One region of the Dehalobacter sp. MCB1 genome, then DNA from elsewhere that is predicted to be linked to it. Evidence: a T-box and tRNA genes for the amino acid it is inferred to sense, from the RefSeq annotation. Region 1 holds a T-box; the other holds one or more tRNA genes.
The links. A T-box is a leader RNA that pairs with one kind of tRNA and senses whether it is charged. The one in region 1 lies ahead of thrS (threonine--tRNA ligase), so its partner is inferred to be a tRNA-Thr.
Positions count from the first base shown of each region.

Region 2: it encodes a tRNA-Thr, which carries the amino acid that the T-box ahead of thrS (threonine--tRNA ligase) is inferred to sense. The anticodon was not compared.

Region 1 covers NZ_LXPC01000019.1:21,094-30,685, forward strand. Annotated here, with positions in the region: gene A7K50_RS13710 (demethoxyubiquinone hydroxylase family protein) at 189-689, opposite strand; gene A7K50_RS13715 (sensor domain-containing diguanylate cyclase) at 1,053-2,198, shown strand; gene A7K50_RS13720 (cyclase family protein) at 2,185-2,817, shown strand; gene A7K50_RS13725 (metalloregulator ArsR/SmtB family transcription factor) at 2,826-3,155, opposite strand; gene A7K50_RS13730 (hypothetical protein) at 3,272-4,357, opposite strand; gene A7K50_RS13735 (hypothetical protein) at 4,525-5,169, shown strand; gene A7K50_RS13740 (putative sporulation protein YtxC) at 5,288-6,121, shown strand; T-box leader at 6,172-6,414, shown strand; gene thrS (threonine--tRNA ligase) at 6,496-8,421, shown strand; gene A7K50_RS13750 (HD domain-containing protein) at 8,518-9,420, shown strand; gene A7K50_RS13755 (BMP family ABC transporter substrate-binding protein) at 9,425-9,592, shown strand, end outside.
Region 2 covers NZ_LXPC01000009.1:107,615-117,206, forward strand. Annotated here, with positions in the region: gene murC (UDP-N-acetylmuramate--L-alanine ligase) at 1-709, opposite strand, end outside; gene A7K50_RS06005 (acyl-CoA synthetase) at 994-1,359, shown strand; gene A7K50_RS06015 (MFS transporter) at 1,810-3,225, opposite strand; gene A7K50_RS06020 (DUF378 domain-containing protein) at 3,398-3,631, shown strand; gene A7K50_RS06025 (PrsW family glutamic-type intramembrane protease) at 3,766-4,485, opposite strand; tRNA gene A7K50_RS06030 (tRNA-Thr) at 4,695-4,769, shown strand; gene A7K50_RS06040 (TM1266 family iron-only hydrogenase system putative regulator) at 5,975-6,226, shown strand; gene hydG ([FeFe] hydrogenase H-cluster radical SAM maturase HydG) at 6,246-7,697, shown strand; gene hydE ([FeFe] hydrogenase H-cluster radical SAM maturase HydE) at 7,707-8,795, shown strand; gene hydF ([FeFe] hydrogenase H-cluster maturation GTPase HydF) at 9,075-9,592, shown strand, end outside.

The DNA of each region.
Region 1 (9,592 bases):
TCAAAAAAACCTTTCATAAACTCCAGATTAGGTCTCCGTAATGGATGGCCAGCGTCAAGCGGAGCATGGATTGCGTAGCGCGGCTCTTTGTGCCAGGGAGGGCACAAGAGCCGAAAACGGCCATCCATTACGGAGACTAGCCCGAGCAAAACTATCATTGTTCTTAACGGGATATAGAAATCGGTCTGCTAGGCATTTAAATGCTTCTGTAAAGTTTCAATATGGTGATACTCATCGCTTAAATTCTTTTGGATCACGGCGAGTGTTTCGGGCTCCCATTTCGCTGAATTGATGATTTTCTGATAGTCGGTCACGGCTTTTTGTTCTGTCCAGATCCCGGCATTCAGCATGGATTTTTCTCCCCGCAGGCGGCTGAAAAGACCAATGAACATTCCGACAAGCCAGAATAACCACCGTAAAGGGCTTGGGCTCCAGCCATATTCATAAAGTTTGATCTGATAATCCTGGACATGGGTCATCTCATTGGCCATAGCCTGAATGATCAGTCTGTTTAGATCGTTTGGAGCGCCGGCGATCTGGAATTTATAAATATTGACGGCCATGATCTCAAAAGTATGCAGTTTTCTCAGACCCCTGCGGACCATTGTGAGCTGGGCAGGGTCAATATTATCTGCCCGGAAGAAAATTTCCTGGGGTTCGATTGCTCCTCGGATCATGTAATTAGCCATTGATTAATCTTCCTCCTTTACTTATCAATGATAGATCAATTATATCGGTTGGAAAAGTAAGGTACAAGAACTAACCATCCTTTAAAATTTTCTGGTTTTAATTAATAAGCATTTAAGTTATGATGTAAATGGAATAGTATAAAAGTCCCGGATAAATAGACCATTAGTCCTATTAGTCCGAATGGTTTGCAGGATCGAGCCAGATCGGTTATTAAATGTTTTGTATTTTTAACACAATCACGACAAATTTTACCTAAAATATTCCAGAAACGATCAAAAAAAAATAAAGGATATTAAATTATTTTCAAGAATTAATCAATTAAAGATTTCCACAAAAAATAAAAAATGGGAAAATAAGGAATCATGAACGCGATCAATCGGTATAAGGATAATTGGAGACGAAAACTTTTTCTGTTTAATGCCTGTATAATCGGAGCTTTTGTTATTGTCTATTTGTTTATTGGGGATAATGATAAGCTGTTTTTTTGTCTGCCAATCATTATTATTTTGTTTATACTCTCCTTTACCTTAAATGTAGGGATGCATAGGGAGATTCATAAAAAACGAATGATAGAAAATACCCTGAAGCAAAGTGAAGCGTTGTACCGTGGGGTAATAAATAATGCGGCCGCAGGAATTGCTTTGCTGAACCACGATGGACATTATCATTACGCAAATGCGACCCTGTGCCGGATGATTGGTTTCTCACAGGAAGAGTTAATAAGGTTAACCATTTTTGATTCGATCGTGCCAGAGGATCGGCAGGAGAGCATCATACATTGCAGGGAAGTATGGGAAGGCAAAGAGGCGTGGAAGAAATGTGAGAAACAATTCCAATGCAAAGATGGACAATCTTTATGGGCGGAAATCAATTTATCCACAGTTCGCGACAGCGGGGACAATGTCATTCATCTAATCATGATTGTTCTGGATATAACGGTCAGGAAAAAATTAGAAAAGGAATTGCTTCACCAGGCGACCACAGACTTCCTGACGGGCATTGACAACAGGCTTGCTTTTATGCAAAAAGCGCAGGAAGAATTTTCGCGCTCGGAGAGATACAAGCGGGATTTTACGATGCTTTTGATTGACATTGATAAATTTAAAAGTGTGAACGATCAGTATGGTCACCTGGTCGGTGATCGGGTGCTAAAAGAGGTCGTCAAGGCTTTTAAGCTGGTTTTGCGTGAGATGGATATCCTAGCCCGGATCGGGGGAGAGGAATTTGCAGTGATTCCAGTAGAATCCGACCTTATGATCGCCCAAACTGTGGCAGAGAGAATTCAGCAGAAAGTCCTTGATGTCGTCATAGAAATGGAAAATACCAAGAAGATCCAGGTTTCTGTCAGCATCGGAATTGCTGAAAAGAAAGAACTGGACCTGAGTGTTGATGATATCTTTAAAAGAGCGGATGATGCACTTTATGAGGCTAAAAACACAGGCCGGAACAGAATTGTCGTAGGAAGCGAATTAGTTGAAGATATGGGAGTTTGTAATGGTAATCCATGATATAACGATCCCGCTTTTTCCGGGAATGGTTTCTTATCCCGGGGATCCGCCGTTTCAATCAGAACCTGTGTATTCCATAGACAAGGACGGATATGGTCTTTCGATGCTTTCGATGGGCTCCCATTGTGGAACCCATCTTGATGCGCCGTCTCATTGCCTGACAGGAGGAGAATCTGTTGACAGGATTCCTCTGGAGTTGCTTATCGGAGCGGCCAGGGTAATCGAAGTGGCGGCTGCGGGGAGTATCCTGCCTGACCATCTGATCCCCAAAGGAATCCGCGAAGGGGAAAGGATCTTGTTTAAAACCCGGAACTCAGACCTTTTAAAGGACAATGCGTTTCAACCGGAGTATACTTATCTTTCTTCCGAAGCCGCTGAATACCTTGCAGCCAAAAAAGTACAATTGGTTGGGATCGATTACTTGTCCATTGATGATTCTACGAGCAGCGCTTATTCAAGTCATACCATTCTGCTTTCCGGAAACAGTGCAGTATTAGAAGGACTAGACTTATCGGAAGTCAATGAGGGAGATTACTTTCTCGTTGCACTGCCTCTAAAAATAAGAGACTGCGACGGCAGTCCCGTAAGAGCGGTTTTAATTGAAGGAATGAATCTATAACCAATCAATCAGGGGGAAAGATGTTCGAGTCCCTGGGTCAGTATCCGATAAACATGATCGTCACTCAAAGAATAAACACTTGTTTTGCCGGCCCGGCGCACCTTCACTAATTTGTATTGACGGAGAATCCTCAATTGATGGGAGACGGCAGATTGGCTCATACCTAAAATTTCTGCCAGTTCATTTACATAGAGCTCATGATCCAATAATGCAAAAAGGATACGTATTCTGGAGAAATCCGCAAATACTTTATAGAAGTCAGCCAGTTCCAGGGATAATTCTATACCTGGAATATGTTTTTGGGGCTGTTCTGGGGCAGGGGCATGAAATACCGACATTTTAACGGCCTCCTAAAGAAAAAGTGTAATCAGGACTGTACATATGCGCATATATGCATATGTACGTATTTATAATACTAAGTATTGTTGGGGGCTGTCAATACGAACCCCAAAAGTCATTTAAATTTTCCAGGTTTGAATAAACTGCTGAAGCTATCCCTGAACTGCGCAAACAACAGCCCTCCGAGGAAGATCAACCCAGCAACTCCGATCAAAGGATATATGGCAGAGACTGCCGCGGAAAAACCGTACCGGGCAGCGATAATTGCACCGATGGAAGCAAGGGTAGCACCAAGAATCCTCTGCTTGTTGTCGTAGGCAATCCTGGCTGTAAAGCCGTAGAGAATGCTTACGGCAGTCGTATAGATTTCCAAAAGCAAAATGAGTCCATAAGCATAGCCTACCAGTGGATTCAGTCTGGTAGCGAGAAATACCATGGGAACCTGAAAAGGAAGAATTTCCGGAGACCCGCAGATGATTGCCAGATTGATTGCCAGAATCCCGGCACCCAACCCAAGACCACCCAGCAGGCCACCCCAAACAAGACTCTTTTCATTCCGGCCTTCCACACCTAAGGGAGACAGGATAGCTACAGAAAGTACAATATTATAAGAAACATAGAGTATGGCTGCCGTGGACCAATGAGATGCTGTCGGAGATTCTAACGATCCAAGCAGTGCAATTTTGGATGGTGTGATTGGATCGAGGACAATCGAGATTATGGCAACACTGAAGACGGCAAGGAGCAGAAAAGGTACAACAAAACCAATGGCTCGTATAACGTTTCTGACCCCGGAAATGACGGTGAGAAACGAAAGCAGAATAACGGTAATACTGCCTAGAAGCGGGGAAAAGCCAAGCTGCTCTTCAACGACAGCTCCGGATCCTGCCGCCATGACGATCAGGACACCCAAGAAGCTCAAGGTAATAAACCAATCCATCAAAATTCCAAGAGGCTTCCCAAATGTGAATCTGACCAGTTCCAGGTGCGAATCGGCATTTTGTTCTCTGGATATCCGCATGATGAGAATCCCAAAATAACAAAATAGGATCGTACATACGGCGATACCGGCAAAACCTTTTGTTCCAAATACAGTAAAGAATTGGAGAACCTCCTGTCCGGTTGCAAACCCTGCTCCGACGATTGTTCCGATGAAGGCGGCTGCAATTGAAACTATGGAAAACTGTTTTGTATTTTTCATACTTCACCTGCTTTCCCTCTGAACCTAGGGTCCTAGGAACAATATCCTTAAAGATTATTATGTTAAATTTCTCTGGAAATGAACTTCAACGCATGCAGAATAGGTAATAATGGTGTAGAATAATATAGGCACAAGGGAATGAGTTTGAATGCTTATGGGGGGTAAAAATGTCACCGGAAAAGAAAAAACGATATGCTGTTATCATCATTGCTGTTTTCTGCCTGATTATAGTCACAGGGATAGGAAATTTCCGAGCTAAACAGCTCGCAGTAGATTTGGCAGGCCAGCGGGTCAGCAATACACTTGCTCTGGCCGAGGCTGGTTTTGATAACGAAAAACTTCAGGAGCTTATTCAAACGCAGAATCAGCAGAATACTTATTACGGAGAACTTCGGACGAAGCTGATGCAGTTAAAGACAGAACACCAGCTCGGGAATATTTACATGTTGTACAAGGATGAGCAGAATAAGGCCTGGTTTTACGTTGTTGATGCGAGGGCCGAGGATGACCCGGCACATTTGTCTTTGGGACAATTGGAGAACAACGCCTCGTCCGCAGTAGAGAACACGCTGAAAGGCAAAGTTGTCCAGGGAGAATATCACACGACTTCACTGGGGACGTTCGTATCGAGCTACCAGGAAATAAAGGATGCCGGCGGAAAGACGTATGCTGTTCTGGCAGGGGATATCGATGTTAAGAATGTGACAGAATTCCTGTACCTAACCAGATATGTACAATTGGGGATCATGGCGGTTAGTTTGCTGCTGATTGGCCTTATCGTTTATTTAAGCGGCAGAAAAAATATCAATTAAAGAAACAATGTAATCCTAACCAATATAAGAATATATAAGAATAGATAAGAATAAGAAAATTCCTTACCGGAAATATTAGGAAGGATGATGCATATATTTCCAGGGGGGGATTTTTCTTTTGAATGATTATTATTTAGAAGTTGGAACTTCTGATTATAAAGAGGAGCTTTCTCAAGCAGTATATGATTTGTACCATAAAGACGGACTGCCGATTGAAATATCTGAATTCTGCCGTGAAGCAAACTATCTGGTGAGCTTCACATATGCCAATTTGAAGGGAAAAAATGTCCAGAATGAGCTTACTGTTAAAATCGTTCAGTACTATATTGCCCATGCGCTGGGAAGCGTTGTTCTCCAAGGATGGGAAGAACGTTATATCAGAAAAAAATTAAAAAATGACTACAACATGTTCGGGAGCGAAATTGACGAGGCTTACCCAAAGGTTGCCAGATATCTGAATGACCAAGCAGAGACCGGTTCTCTCCGGCTCAGAAACAGAATTCTGGTAAAGTCCATTCTGGAATTTTTGAATGACCATCAAAGAATTGATCTGGAAGGATTTATGAATTTCAGATCGGGTCAATATAAGAGAGAATTAAAGAAACAGATTGAGCGTGCTGTGAATGCTTATGCCCTTCAGCGGGAGCATGAAAGCTTTGTACGACTCCTGAAAAGATTTTTTGAATCCCAGCGGGAAAACAAAAATACGATGCATATGGTCATTAATCACAAAGATGAAGTGGCATTTTACGATGACAAGCATTCCGTTCTAATAAATTACGGTGCTGAAAGCGAAGATCACCCCATCGGTGTTTTGCTGAAACGCTCTCCGAATCGCCTGATTGTTCATGTTGCAGCAGAAAAACAGTCCGGAATTGCCCGGATCGTTCAGGAAGTTTTTGGTGATAAGATGACCTATTGCCGGGGATGCAGCCTGTGTAAAGAGAACTAATTGACAACATACTTTAAGTGGTATAATCTAAGACTATAGAAAGGAATAATGAAGGCACGATGAAGAGGACAGTATCCTAATCGTTCGCATTTAGAGAGAAATGCCTTAGGCTGTGAGCATTTTTGCGATATTTGGGAAAAGACCGCCTCCGAGTTCCTCGCCGAACATGATTTGCGTAGGCTGGACGTTTATCCGCGTTAAGGATTCCAAGGAAAATCAGCTGCCGGTGTAGTAGGCGGTCGTATTTTTGAATTTGGGTGGAACCACGGGTTTCTATCGCTCTCGTCCCATAAGAAGGACGGGAGCTTTTTAGTATTAATACCAAAGAAGTTTAAATGGATAAATCATGAATAAAAACAAGGAGTGATAGGATCATGTTAAATGTAACCTTAAAGGATGGTTCGGTCCGTCAAGTGGAACAGGGTTCAACTGTTCTGGAATTGGCTGCTGCTATTTCTCAGGGTCTGGCCAGGGCTGCGGTTGCAGGTAAGGTGGGCGGGGAGGTCAAAGACCTCTCGTTTCCGATAGAGAATGACGCTAACGTAGAAATACTTACGCTTGACAGTGAAGAGGGACTGGAAGTAATGCGCCATTCAGCTTCTCACCTTTTGGCTCAGGCTGTGAAGAATCTTTTCCCGGGAACCATTCTGGGTATCGGTCCTGCCATTGCGAATGGGTTTTACTACGACTTTGACTCTGAATACACTTTCACACCTGAGGATTTAGCCAAGATTGAAGAGGAGATGCGAAAACTGGCCAAGAACGATTATCAGTTTGAACGTCGTGAGGTTAGCCGTGAAGAAGCGATTGACTATTTCCAAAATAAAGGGGAAAAATATAAAGTAGAATTGATCAACGATCTCCCCGAAGATGCCAGAATATCCATGTACACGCAGGGGGATTTTACAGACCTCTGTGCCGGACCGCATGTTCCCGGAACAAAGGTATTGAAGGCCTTCAAATTGCAGAGCCTGGCTGGTGCATACTGGCGCGGCAGTGAGAAAAACAAAATGCTTCAGAGAATTTACGGTTTAGCTTTTGCCAAAACCTCTGATCTTGATGATTATTTATTTAAGCTTGAAGAAGCCAAAAGGCGTGACCACCGGAAGCTTGGGATGGAGCTTGACCTTTTCAGTCTGCACGATGAAGGTCCTGGCTTTCCGTTCTTTCATCCGAAAGGTATGGTTTTAAGGAATACGCTGGAAGATTTCTGGCGCAGAGAGCACCAAAAAAGAGGCTATGTCGAGATCAGAACGCCTATCATTTTGAATACAGCTCTCTGGCAGCAGTCCGGGCACTGGGATCATTATAAGGAAAACATGTATTTTACGAAAATAGACAATGAGGACTATGCCGTTAAACCGATGAACTGTCCCGGCGGTATGATTATGTACAAGACGAAACTACGCAGCTACCGGGATCTGCCGATCCGCTGTGGAGAACTTGGTCTGGTGCACAGGCATGAACTATCGGGTGCTCTGCATGGCTTGTTGAGAGTAAGAAACTTTACGCAGGATGATGCCCATATTTTTATGCTGCCGTCCCAGATCAAAGATGAGATCATTGGCGTCATTAATTTAGTTGATTATTTTTATAAAATATTTGGTTTTACGTACCATGTGGAGCTTTCCACCCGTCCGGAGGATTCCATGGGTTCGGACCAGGATTGGGAGATGGCAACGAATGCGTTGCAAGAGGCTTTAGAGGCCAAAGGAATGGATTATAAAATTAATCCCGGTGATGGAGCCTTCTACGGACCGAAAATTGATTTTCACCTGAAGGATTGTCTCGACAGAACCTGGCAGTGCGGAACCATCCAGTTGGATTTCCAGATGCCGGAGCGGTTCGACCTGACCTACATTGGGGAAGACGGGGATAAGCACCGTCCTGTTATGATCCACAGGGTTGTTTATGGAAGTATCGAGCGTTTTATTGCACTTCTGACCGAGCAGTACGCCGGTGCTTTCCCTGTCTGGCTTTCGCCTGAGCAGGTGCGCATTCTGCCGATCAGTGACAAGCACAGCGCCTATGCTGAAAAAGTTAAAGGACGGCTTATGAACCGGGATATCCGCGCCTCGCTTGATGAACGCCGGGAGAAAATCAACTATAAGATCAGGGAAGTACAGACCGATAAAATACCTTTTGCTTTGGTCGTCGGCGATAAAGAGGCTGAAGAGGGTACGGTATCCGTCCGCCGTTATGGAGAGCAGAAGACCAGCGTCATGGAATTGGAAGATTTTATTTGCTTGATTCTGGACGAAATAAATACCAAAAAAATTCCTGCAGGGAATCAGACCTAAATCGGATTGACCGGCGGAAAACAATACAAATTCCGGAGAGTGGTGGGTAACTTGACTGAGAAAAAGAATTGGAATGAGTTAAAGCCAGGAGAGTCTTTGGTCGCATTTTTTCTGATTCGCAGGGTTGAAACGAAGACTACGGCTGGCGGAAACCGGTATCTTGATATCGTCTTAGGTGACGCCGGCGGGGAAATAACCGCAAGGATGTGGGACTGCAAGCAGGAAGATGAAGCACTGTATCAGAGCAATATGCTTGTAAAAATCAAAGGCAGTATGGCGGAATGGCAAGGCAAGAAACAAGTTAAGATCGATAAAATCCGTGCAGCTGTAGCGGATGATCAGGTTGACATTCAAGCGTTTATACCTGTGGCACCGTATAGTCCGGAAGCAATGTATGCTGAGCTTCTGCAATACCTTGGCAGGATGGAGAATGTCAAAATAAGAGAAACAGTCCAGCTTCTCCTGACAGAAGCCGGAGAGAAACTGCTGATTCATCCGGCTGCTGTGCAGAATCATCATGCCTTAAGGTCGGGACTGCTGTATCATACGCTGACAATGCTTAAAGCTGGAGAAAAACTAGCGGATGTCTATACTTTCCTGGATAAAGATCTTCTTTATGCCGGGATCATGCTGCACGATGTTGCCAAGCTTGATGAAATTGATGCCAATGCCCTGGGGATTGCTACGGAATATACAGTTGAGGGGCAGCTGCTAGGCCATATTGTTCAAGGAATCAAGAAAATTGAAAAGGCTGCAGACAAGGCGGGTCTCGATGAAGAGACCAGTCTCCTTCTTCAGCATATGCTGCTTTCGCATCATTATGAGCCGGAATATGGCAGTCCCAAGAGACCCATGTTTCCGGAGGCAGAAATCCTTCATTATCTGGATATCATTGACGCCAGGATGTTTGATATGCAAAAAGCCCTCAATGAAACCGAGCCCGGGAATTTTTCCGATAAACTTTGGACACTGAACAACAGAAGGCTATACAAGAGGTGAAAAAATGTCAAAAAGAAATGCAGTAAAAATATGGGGAAAGATGCTTTGTTTGCTTGTTATAGCCTTACTGTTGCTGACTGGCTGCGGGATTCTGGGCGGAGGCGGCCAGGACACGCCATCGGATAACTCGGGAAACTACGCGATCAAGGTCGGACTGATAACCGGCCAGGAC
Region 2 (9,592 bases), on a different contig from region 1:
CATCAGCAGAGAAACCAAAAGTTGTAACCGTTGCTTTGGTCTTAATTCTATCTATATTCGGATCATCATGCCAGATAATCAGATTGCCCTCAGCAGGCAGCTTGCAGGCAAGTTCGGAAAAAGCGCAGACCACATCATCCAGATCCTTAAAATAATCGGGATGATCCAGTTCCATGTTGGTAATAATCAGGTGCTCGGGAGAGTAATTTAAGAAGTGCCTCCGGTATTCGCAGGATTCAGCTAAAAAGAGTTCTCCTTGGCCAGCATGGGCGTTGCCGCCAATACAGGGCACGTCGCTGCCTACGACAATCGTAGGGTCCAAACCTGCATCAAGCAGGATTTTTCCAGCCATAGCAGTTGTCGTAGTCTTGCCGTGAGTCCCGGTTACACAGACTCCTTTTTTCTTGGACATCAGTTTGCTCAGAAATTGAGGGTAAGTCAGTACCTGTATGTTAAGCTCTCTGGCCCGTCTAATCTCCGGGTGACTGTCACCGTAAGCGGCAGAGGTGACAACCAAATCAGCACCGACCACATTCTCTGAATCAAAGTTCAGGACTTCAATGCCTGCCTTCTCTAATACAACGTCTGTAAAAAATCTTTGCGGTACATCGGATCCGGTAATCTCGGCATCTTCTATCAAGGGTGTAATCTGGGCAAGAGCGCTCATTCCGGTTCCTTTTATGCCGACAAAATGAATATGTAATTGCAATGTGCATCTTTCCTTCCGGTATTCTATTCCTATTACATTATACCCAAATATCTTGAAAAAGGTATCTGTACAATACGTAAATCAAAGACATTCTTCCTGAAAAACAGTTAACATGAGAATTAGAGCTGTTCAGCCTTCCAACGATGCCATTAACCTTAAATCGATAGGGCAAAAGCCGCATTTAATATTATAATACAAATACGACTAAAATATAAGATTTATACGCATTTTACAGTTTGGTTTATAAACTGCAATGTATTGTCGTAAGAAGGGAGGAAAACGCAATGTCTGGATATGCAGCACTACCTGACTTTAAAATCTTAAATGGCCGGGAGCTTGACGGTCTAATCGTTAATGATAAATTTATAAGTTACTACCAAGTGGAGTCTGCTCTTTATAATTATCCCAAAGTACTTGAAGCAGGCGTCATCGTTAACATCCAGGATGGTGAAAGCGTGATCCTCAAAGTATATCTGGCGCTGGAAGATTCTTTTTCGGCGAAGAAAGAAAGAGAACAGTACTGCTCGGCTGTAGAACAGTACATCAGAAATAGCTTTTCATTTAAAATGCCCATCTGGGTATTAATTCGTGAAAAACTACCAATGACCAGATCTGGAAAAATCCTGCGCTCTGTTCTTCGTGATTATTAAGATGAATTTTATAATTAAACCAAATTTAAACCAAAAAAAGACCTTCTTATAAATTGAAGGTCAAAAAATGAGACTAAATGAGTAAAACGAAGACAATATAATAATAATCATAAAATACACAAAAATCAAATAAATAATATAACCAGATTATCCATCTTAAACCATAATACCGACAAATTATGGTTTAATTTACAACAGGGAAAAAATAATATTTTGATTTAAATAAAATAATCAAGAACCAACAAATCAAAATCAACCTGCGAATATTATTACCTAAAGCTGCAAAAGATAGTATTGGGAAAAGGGAAATACCGTAAGGTAAGTAACCTTTTTCGAAGGCTATCCGCCCTGTAGCGGAGACAGATACCCGGTCAGTTAAGCTGCCGGGTATCTTCATGATGCCACATACAGCCTAATGCTGCAGTTGATGGATAACAAGGAACAACAACCTTATGCCTGAATATTATTGACGTGGATTTTACCGCGGGCTAAAGAGAAGAAAATACCGACAGCACAAAAGCAGGCTGAGATCAGAAAAGCAAGGTGAATACTCTGTAAAAACTGCGGATAGTATTCAGGAGTAATCTGGTTTTTGCCGACAAATATAGAAATCAGCAGCGTAGCTGTAGCCATACTTAACATCTGACCGAGAACCCTCATCACAGATACTGAGGCGGAGGCAATCCCGTAATAATGCTTATCTACGGAACTCATGACTGCATTGGTATTCGGAGAAGAGAATAAGGCAAATCCAATACCTAGCACCATCAAAGCAGCTATGATCAGGAACAGAGAAGTATGCGGACCGATAAAGGAAAGAAGAAACAAGCCTGCGGCGGTTGCAGCCATTCCCAAGGAGGCAATATTGGCAGGTTCTTTTTTATCGGATATACGTCCGGCCAAAGGGGAAATTAAAGACTGGATAATAGGTTGGATGATCAGGATGATTCCGGCATGTTCTGAAGACATACCTTGGACGTACTGCAGATATAGACTCAGAAGAAAAGTTACGGAGTACGATCCAGCATAATTGATCAATGCTGCGACGTTGGAAAAGGCAAAAACTCGGTTATCCTGAAAAAGCCTGATTTCTAACACGGGATTCGGAACCTTGAGCTGGCGTTTCACAAAGAAAACAAAACAAACAATGCTGAAGAGGATCAGGATAATCCCGAGAATATCGGGTAAAATACTCGAACCATAGATAAGCGCAATCAGGGTAACGGCGAAGATCATACTGCCTGGAATATCCAGTTTATCATTTTTGGCATCGGCCCAATCGCTCTTAACATATGTAATCGTTAAAACCGTGATCAGGACCCCCAAAGGAACCAATACCAAAAAAATGCTTCTCCAGTCCCAATACTTGGTTAAGAATCCTCCTAGAAAAGGCCCGACACCAAGTCCTACATATATGGCTGAAACATTAAAGCCCAGGGCTTTGCCGCGTTCCTGCGGCGGAAAGACCGAGGTAATCAGTGCCATTCCGGCAGTCGCGATCATTGACGCACTAATTCCCTGCAAGACTCGCATCATTATTAATAGTTCAATATTCGGTACAAAACCTGAAGCTAAAGTAAATGCAGTAAACGAAATGATTCCCCATTTATAAAGCCTGGTCCGGCCAAGGATGTCGGCGAGTTTGCCGATAGGAAGAAGAAACACAGCCGAAGACAACAGGAAAGATGTCGCAATCCAGCTTAAAACGACAGCATCTGCTGCAAATTCCTTTTGAATTGCAGGCAGCGCAATATTGATCGATGAAATCATAAATGGAGTCAGAAAGGAACCTGCGGTTGCTATAAACAAAAGGGTGCGCTTAACCGTTTTGCTGTCATCGTGGATGAGGTCATGATGTTCGTTCATAAATACTCCTTTTTGGCTACATTTTTTGCCCCTTGTTCCTTTTATTAAAATAAAACACAAGTCCTAGATTATTATAAATGATTGTTTCTAAAACGTAAATTAATGTTTTGATGTATAAATTTTACATTTTAACGACATCCTATTAATAATTAACTTTTTAAGGAGGTTGTACATGAATATCTGGCAGAAGATTGCCCTTGCAATTATTATCATCGGGGCCATTAACTGGGGAATGATTGGCTTTTTCCAATTTGATCTTGTCAATGCCCTCCTCGGGGGGATCAGTCCGCTCCCACCGAGAATCGTCTATGCGCTGGTCGGACTCAGCGGCCTGTATTGCATCACACTTTTATTCGTACCGAATCGCGAATATGAGAGAGAAAGAAGGATCCAGCATAATCCTTAACGAGTCCCAAATTACTCAATAAGTCCAGCACAGCTCTAGAGCAAAGGAACCGTGATAATCGGTTCCTTTTGCCTGCTTTGCGTTGGATGATACATTTAGCATTAAAATAATAGCAAGTCGACTAAAATGTTTTTTTATTCGATGGGTTGTCGGGTAGGAATTTTTTGATATTTTTCCCTCGATTCTTTGTAATACCTGTTAAGTTTCCTGAGATTAACCGTCCACAGGTAAATGATATACGGTAAAAACAGCGTAAGCAGAATCGGAATTTCCGACATCAGAATAAAGTCAAAAAAACCGTGAAGTAGGATAGGAACATATAAGGATTTTCTGAGGTAAGTTCTCTCAAGATGAGGATGGTTGGAGAACTTCGCCAGGGAAAGGTAGTAACCCATCGTCACACCGAGCAATACGTGGGTCGGCACTGAGAATATTCCTCTGGAAAGGCCTACATACGGGTTGGCTGAAAAGTTTATAAGGACATACATGATGTTCTCGACTGTTGCGAAGCCAAGCGCGGCAAATACGGCATAGACAATTCCGTCTAGTTTTTCATCAAACGCCGGATTCCGATAGACTGTTCGCAGGACGACTGCCCTTTTGAAATATTCTTCGGTCAGTCCCGCAACGACAAAGGCATTGAAAAAAGCTGCCGCTATCCCGGTAAAGATGTTCACGGATGTCAGAAATTTTTCAAACAGCACGATCGGGATGACTGCCAGCGCTCCTAGAATAAAAACTTTTATAAGAAGATACAAAGGCTCTTTATCGAAACGGTCGGTATAATAGACTGCCAGGGCTAGAGCAATGACCGGAGTAAGTGCAATTACCAATATTCGCAGATCTAATAGCAAAAAGACCACATCCTTTTTTGTAAGTTTATCTCCTGTGAAGTACATCATCGACATGTAAGCAGCCTGAATATGTTAAGCTTTATTATTTGCAGCCGGAGCATTAAACATTCTTTATAAAATTTTCTCATTTTCCCACATTTTAATTAATTTACCCTTAACAAATTTTTTTTCTTATGTTATACTGTTAAAGCTTATGGGTTACCAAACATGCCGATGTGGCTCAGGGGTAGAGCAGCTCACTCGTAATGAGCAGGTCGTCGGTTCGATTCCGACCATCGGCTCCACGAAAAAACAAGACACCGCAAGGGTTTGCGGTGTTTTTGCTTTGTGTAAACCATTTTATTTTCACCCTTTCGTTGCAACAGCGTTGCAACACAACTTTTATCGTTGCAACACTGTCTCTTTTTCTGAAGTTGTTCTCTTTTTTTGAGGTGGCCATTGATTTTTTAGGCTGCCTTTTCTTTTGATTTTCTACGGAACGTGTTCTGATGGCTATATATTTAAATGGATATACCATTTAAATATTTTGACAACAGTAAAAATTATAACATAAGGAATAGGAAATAAACGTAGTTTTATGCAAAAAATGAAAATATATACCAAAAGGACGAAACCCCAAATATCTATCTAGGGATTCCGCCCTTAATATATGTCTACTACTATATATTGCCACGAAAATGGAAACCCTTACACTCAGCTAATTGAGATAAACTTTAACTAAAACGTTTACAGAAGGATAATTTTTGAGAATTGTTTTGCCTATATTTTGATTTCGCCAAGCATTTCGTAATTATTGATCGCTTAGTCTGCATTCTAATTCAGGTAGCTATTTTACTAATTGCTAAAATAAGCAGTAAGAGGAACATATAGATGCTTTTTTAATATACGAATTTATTCTAAATGTCATCCTTTTGGCTCCTGCTTCGGAATGCTCCTATGTCCCGATCAGTGAGCCGGTATTGTGACTTCTCAAAATTGAAGTTCAAATCGAAGGACTTTAGTTTCCCGCATCGATCTTCAATATTCTGTACAATTTTTGTAGTAGTTTCGCTCAACATAAGACATAGATCGTCTTTTGTAAATCCATTTTTTCTGATTATCATTTTGCAGCCCTTTACTAATATATTTATAGATAGAGTTTCCTGTGAAAGTGGTAATCCTTCATTTGGATAAGCATAGTATACATTAGAAACATTTTGGTTTAATGTAGTCAATGCAAAAAGGACGGAATAATGCATAGAACCATACCCTAGAACTGTCTTGACAACCTAAAAAATACGTGATAAATTTTAACTTAAATTGAATTTGCAATGTATCTGCCCTCAACTCGTTTGTCTGGAGATACAAGGCTCGTTTTTTTACCCGACCGCAAGGTATATCCGAGTGGAAAGGCGCTCATCCGGCATGTGTGTTTTCTTTTTTTGCCGTTTTGCTCCCTTTCCGTGGCTTGCGGAAAGGGAGTTTTTGATTTTAGAAGGAGGTCAAACCTATGAACAAAAGAATTGGTATTATTGGTATTGTGGTTGAAGATCTCTCTTGTGTGGAGCATATCAATGCGATTCTGCATGAATATGCCGGACTGGTCGTCGGACGGATGGGAATTCCCTACGGAGAACGGGGCGTATCGGTCATCTCACTGATTGTCGACGGCAGTAATGATGAAATCAGTGCGCTGACCGGCAAACTGGGCCGGGTCTCCGGCGCGTCCGTTAAATCCATGATTACAAAAAGCAATAAGTAATTTGAAAGGTACGCAAAATATGAATTTTCTCGATAAATATCAAAAGGAATTCGAGGAGTACGACAAGCTTGAGCATGATTTTATTGACGACGACAAGATATGGGAACAGCTGAATAAATGGCACAACCCATCTAGAGAAGACGTGCGGCGCGTGTTAAAAAAAGCGGAGCAGTGTGTACGGCTCGAGCCGGAGGAAACAGCGATTCTTATCCAAAACAAGGATGAGGATACGATACAGGAGATGTATGAACTGGCCCATCAGCTGAAAGAAGAGGTTTACGGAGACCGTATCGTGTTTTTCGCGCCGCTTTATATCAGCGATGAATGCGCGAACAACTGCAAATATTGTGGTTTCCGCGCAAGCAACACGGTGATGCACCGTAAGACGCTTAGTATGAATGAAATCGAGCAGGAAGTGCGGATCATGATAGAGGAAGGCCAGAAACGTACTGTACTCGTTTATGGCGAATCTCCCGCAACCGAAGTGGATTTCATGTGCGATACGATCAGAAAAGTCTACAGCGTAAAAACACAGCACGGTGAAATCCGCCGTGCAAACATTAACTGTGCGCCGCTCACTGTCGATGAATTGAAAAAACTAAAAGAAGTTGGCATTGGCACCTTCCAGGTTTTTCAGGAAACCTACCACCATGAAACTTATCGTAAAATACATCCGGCCGGGACCATCAAGGGGCATTACCGTTGGAGACTCTACTGTATGGACAGGGCACGGAAGGCCGGTATCGACGACAACGGGATCGGCGTTTTATTCGGCCTGTACGACTGGCGTTTTGAAGTCATGGGCCTTCTGTACCATACCATTTATTTGGAGGAAACATTCAACGGTGTGGGACCACACACGATTTCATTCCCCAGAATCACTCCGGCGACCGGTACGCCATTCTCCGATCACTCCGAGTATGCGGTCAGCGACAGCGACTTCAAAAAACTTGTTGCCGTCTTGCGCCTGTCCGTCCCATATACCGGCATGATTTGTACTGCACGTGAACCGGAAAAAGTGCGTAGGGAGGTAATCTCGTTTGGGGTTTCACAGATCGATGCTGGAACGCGCATTGGCGTCGGTGCTTATGCACAGTCCAAGGATGCAAACCAGCTTCCCGACAAAGAGCAGTTCTCCATTGCTGATTCGCGTGCACTGGATGATGTTGTCGGCGAAATATGCGATATGCAGTTTATCCCCTCTTTTTGCACGGCATGCTACCGTGCAGGCCGTACGGGAGAACATTTTATGAAGGTCGCAAAATCCAGGTTCGTACATAACTACTGCATACCGAATGCGATTTTCACGCTGAAGGAATACCTGCTCGACTATGCGTCGGATGAAACAAGGGCCAAAGGCGAAAAAGTTCTCAAACAGCATGTCGAGCGGTTTAAAGGCGATCCAGTCTACGACACGATACTTGAGAATTTAAAGCGGCTGGAAAACGGCGAACGTGATTTACGCCTGTAGGAGAAGTCTATGGATTTAAGTCTAAAAGACCCGGAAGGATTCTCAAAATGGATGAATTCAGCCGGAAGAAAGGAACTTTCCGAGATTATCCAGTATTTTTTTGAGGAAGCAACAGCAGAAGAATGGTCGGTGATGTCCTCTTATGCAAATGAGCTGCGGGAAAAGTATTATGGCAGAAAGGTTTACTTTCGGGGGCTGATCGAGTTTTCCAGCTTTTGCAGGAACGATTGTTTCTACTGCGGACTTTGCAGAAGCAACCGAAGTGTCAAAAGGTACCGTTTGACGCCGGAGGAAATTCTTGATTGCTGCCGGACGGGCTATGATCTGGGTTTTCGCACCTTTGTGCTGCAAAGCGGCGAGGATAAGTATTTTACAGACGCGCGGCTGTGCAACATCATATCAGGGATCAAGGAGTTTTTTTCGGATTGTGCGGTGACCCTCTCAATAGGAGAGCGAAGTTTCGCTTCCTATAAACACCTATTCGATGCTGGGGCTGACCGGTACCTTTTGCGTCATGAAACGGCCGATCAGTCCCATTACGTCAAACTACATCCGCCGGAACTCAGCTTAAAAAATCGCAAACAGTGCCTATATCATCTAAAGGAGATCGGCTATCAGGTCGGAGCCGGCTTTATGGTAGATTCCCCTTTCCAGACCTTCGATACACTGGCGGAGGATTTTCTGTTTCTGAGGGAACTGAAACCCCAAATGATCGGCATCGGTCCGTTTATTCCACAAAAAGATACAAGGTTTCGAGGTTACTGCACGCCGTCCTCCGGCCGGACTTTGACCTTGTTGTCGCTTATCCGGATTATGTTGCCGAAAACATTGCTGCCCGCTACAACAGCGCTCGGCACAGTTGACCCTCTGGGGCGTGAAAAAGGTCTGAAAGCCGGCGCCAATGTCGTTATGCCTAATCTTTCCCCGGTTAAGCACCGCAAGGATTATGACATATATGATCACAAAATTTGTATCGGTGAAGAGGCGGCCGAGTGTCTTTCTTGTCTTGCACGGCGTATTACGTCAGTCGGTTATATACCTGATTTTTCACGCGGGGACTATATAGACTTTTTGGGAAAGGATTCATCATGCGGATAGAACAAGATATGCTGGGTGAGATGCAAATCAGTGACGGCGCGTATTATGGAATTGACATTGCGAAAACTGAATGGTAGCTTCACCCTGGCAACGGTCCTAACCGGATACATCGGTTAGGATAAGGCATCAGAAGTCGCCGCCCTCTGCCGAAAAACAGGCAGACCGGTAGAGGAAATCGTCTTAGAACAACGTCTGATGGATAAACAGACGCTGGATGAAATTTTAAAACCGGAACGGCTTACGTCACCTAGAGCCGCAATGGAAAAGGAGAAAAGGGCAATGGAAAATATGAACGCAACACCTATGGCAAGCCGGTTTGCTATAGGGCTTTTCGGAAAACGGAATGCCGGGAAATCCTCTCTTATCAACGCTATCACCGGGCAGGACATTGCGATTACTTCCGATGTGCCGGGGACGACGACGGACCCCGTTTACAAAGCCATGGAGCTTTTGCCGATCGGGCCGGTCGTATTGATTGATACCGCGGGACTCGATGACGTGGACGGACTTGGAGCGCTACGTGTTGAGAAAACCTATGAAGTTCTGCGGAAATGCAACCTCGCAATTGTTGCCGTTGATGTGCAGTTAGGAATCTCGGAGTTTGAGGCGGAATTCATTGAACAACTCAAGCGAAGGAAGGTCCCGTCCGTTTGCGTACTGAATAAATGTGACAAAGGAGTGCTGGACGCGGGCGAACTTGAGAAGCTGAAAGAGCTTACCGGGATCCCGCTGATATGCGCAAGCACAATAAACGGATTTGGGATTGATGAAATAAAAAAGCAAATCATTGCAAATTC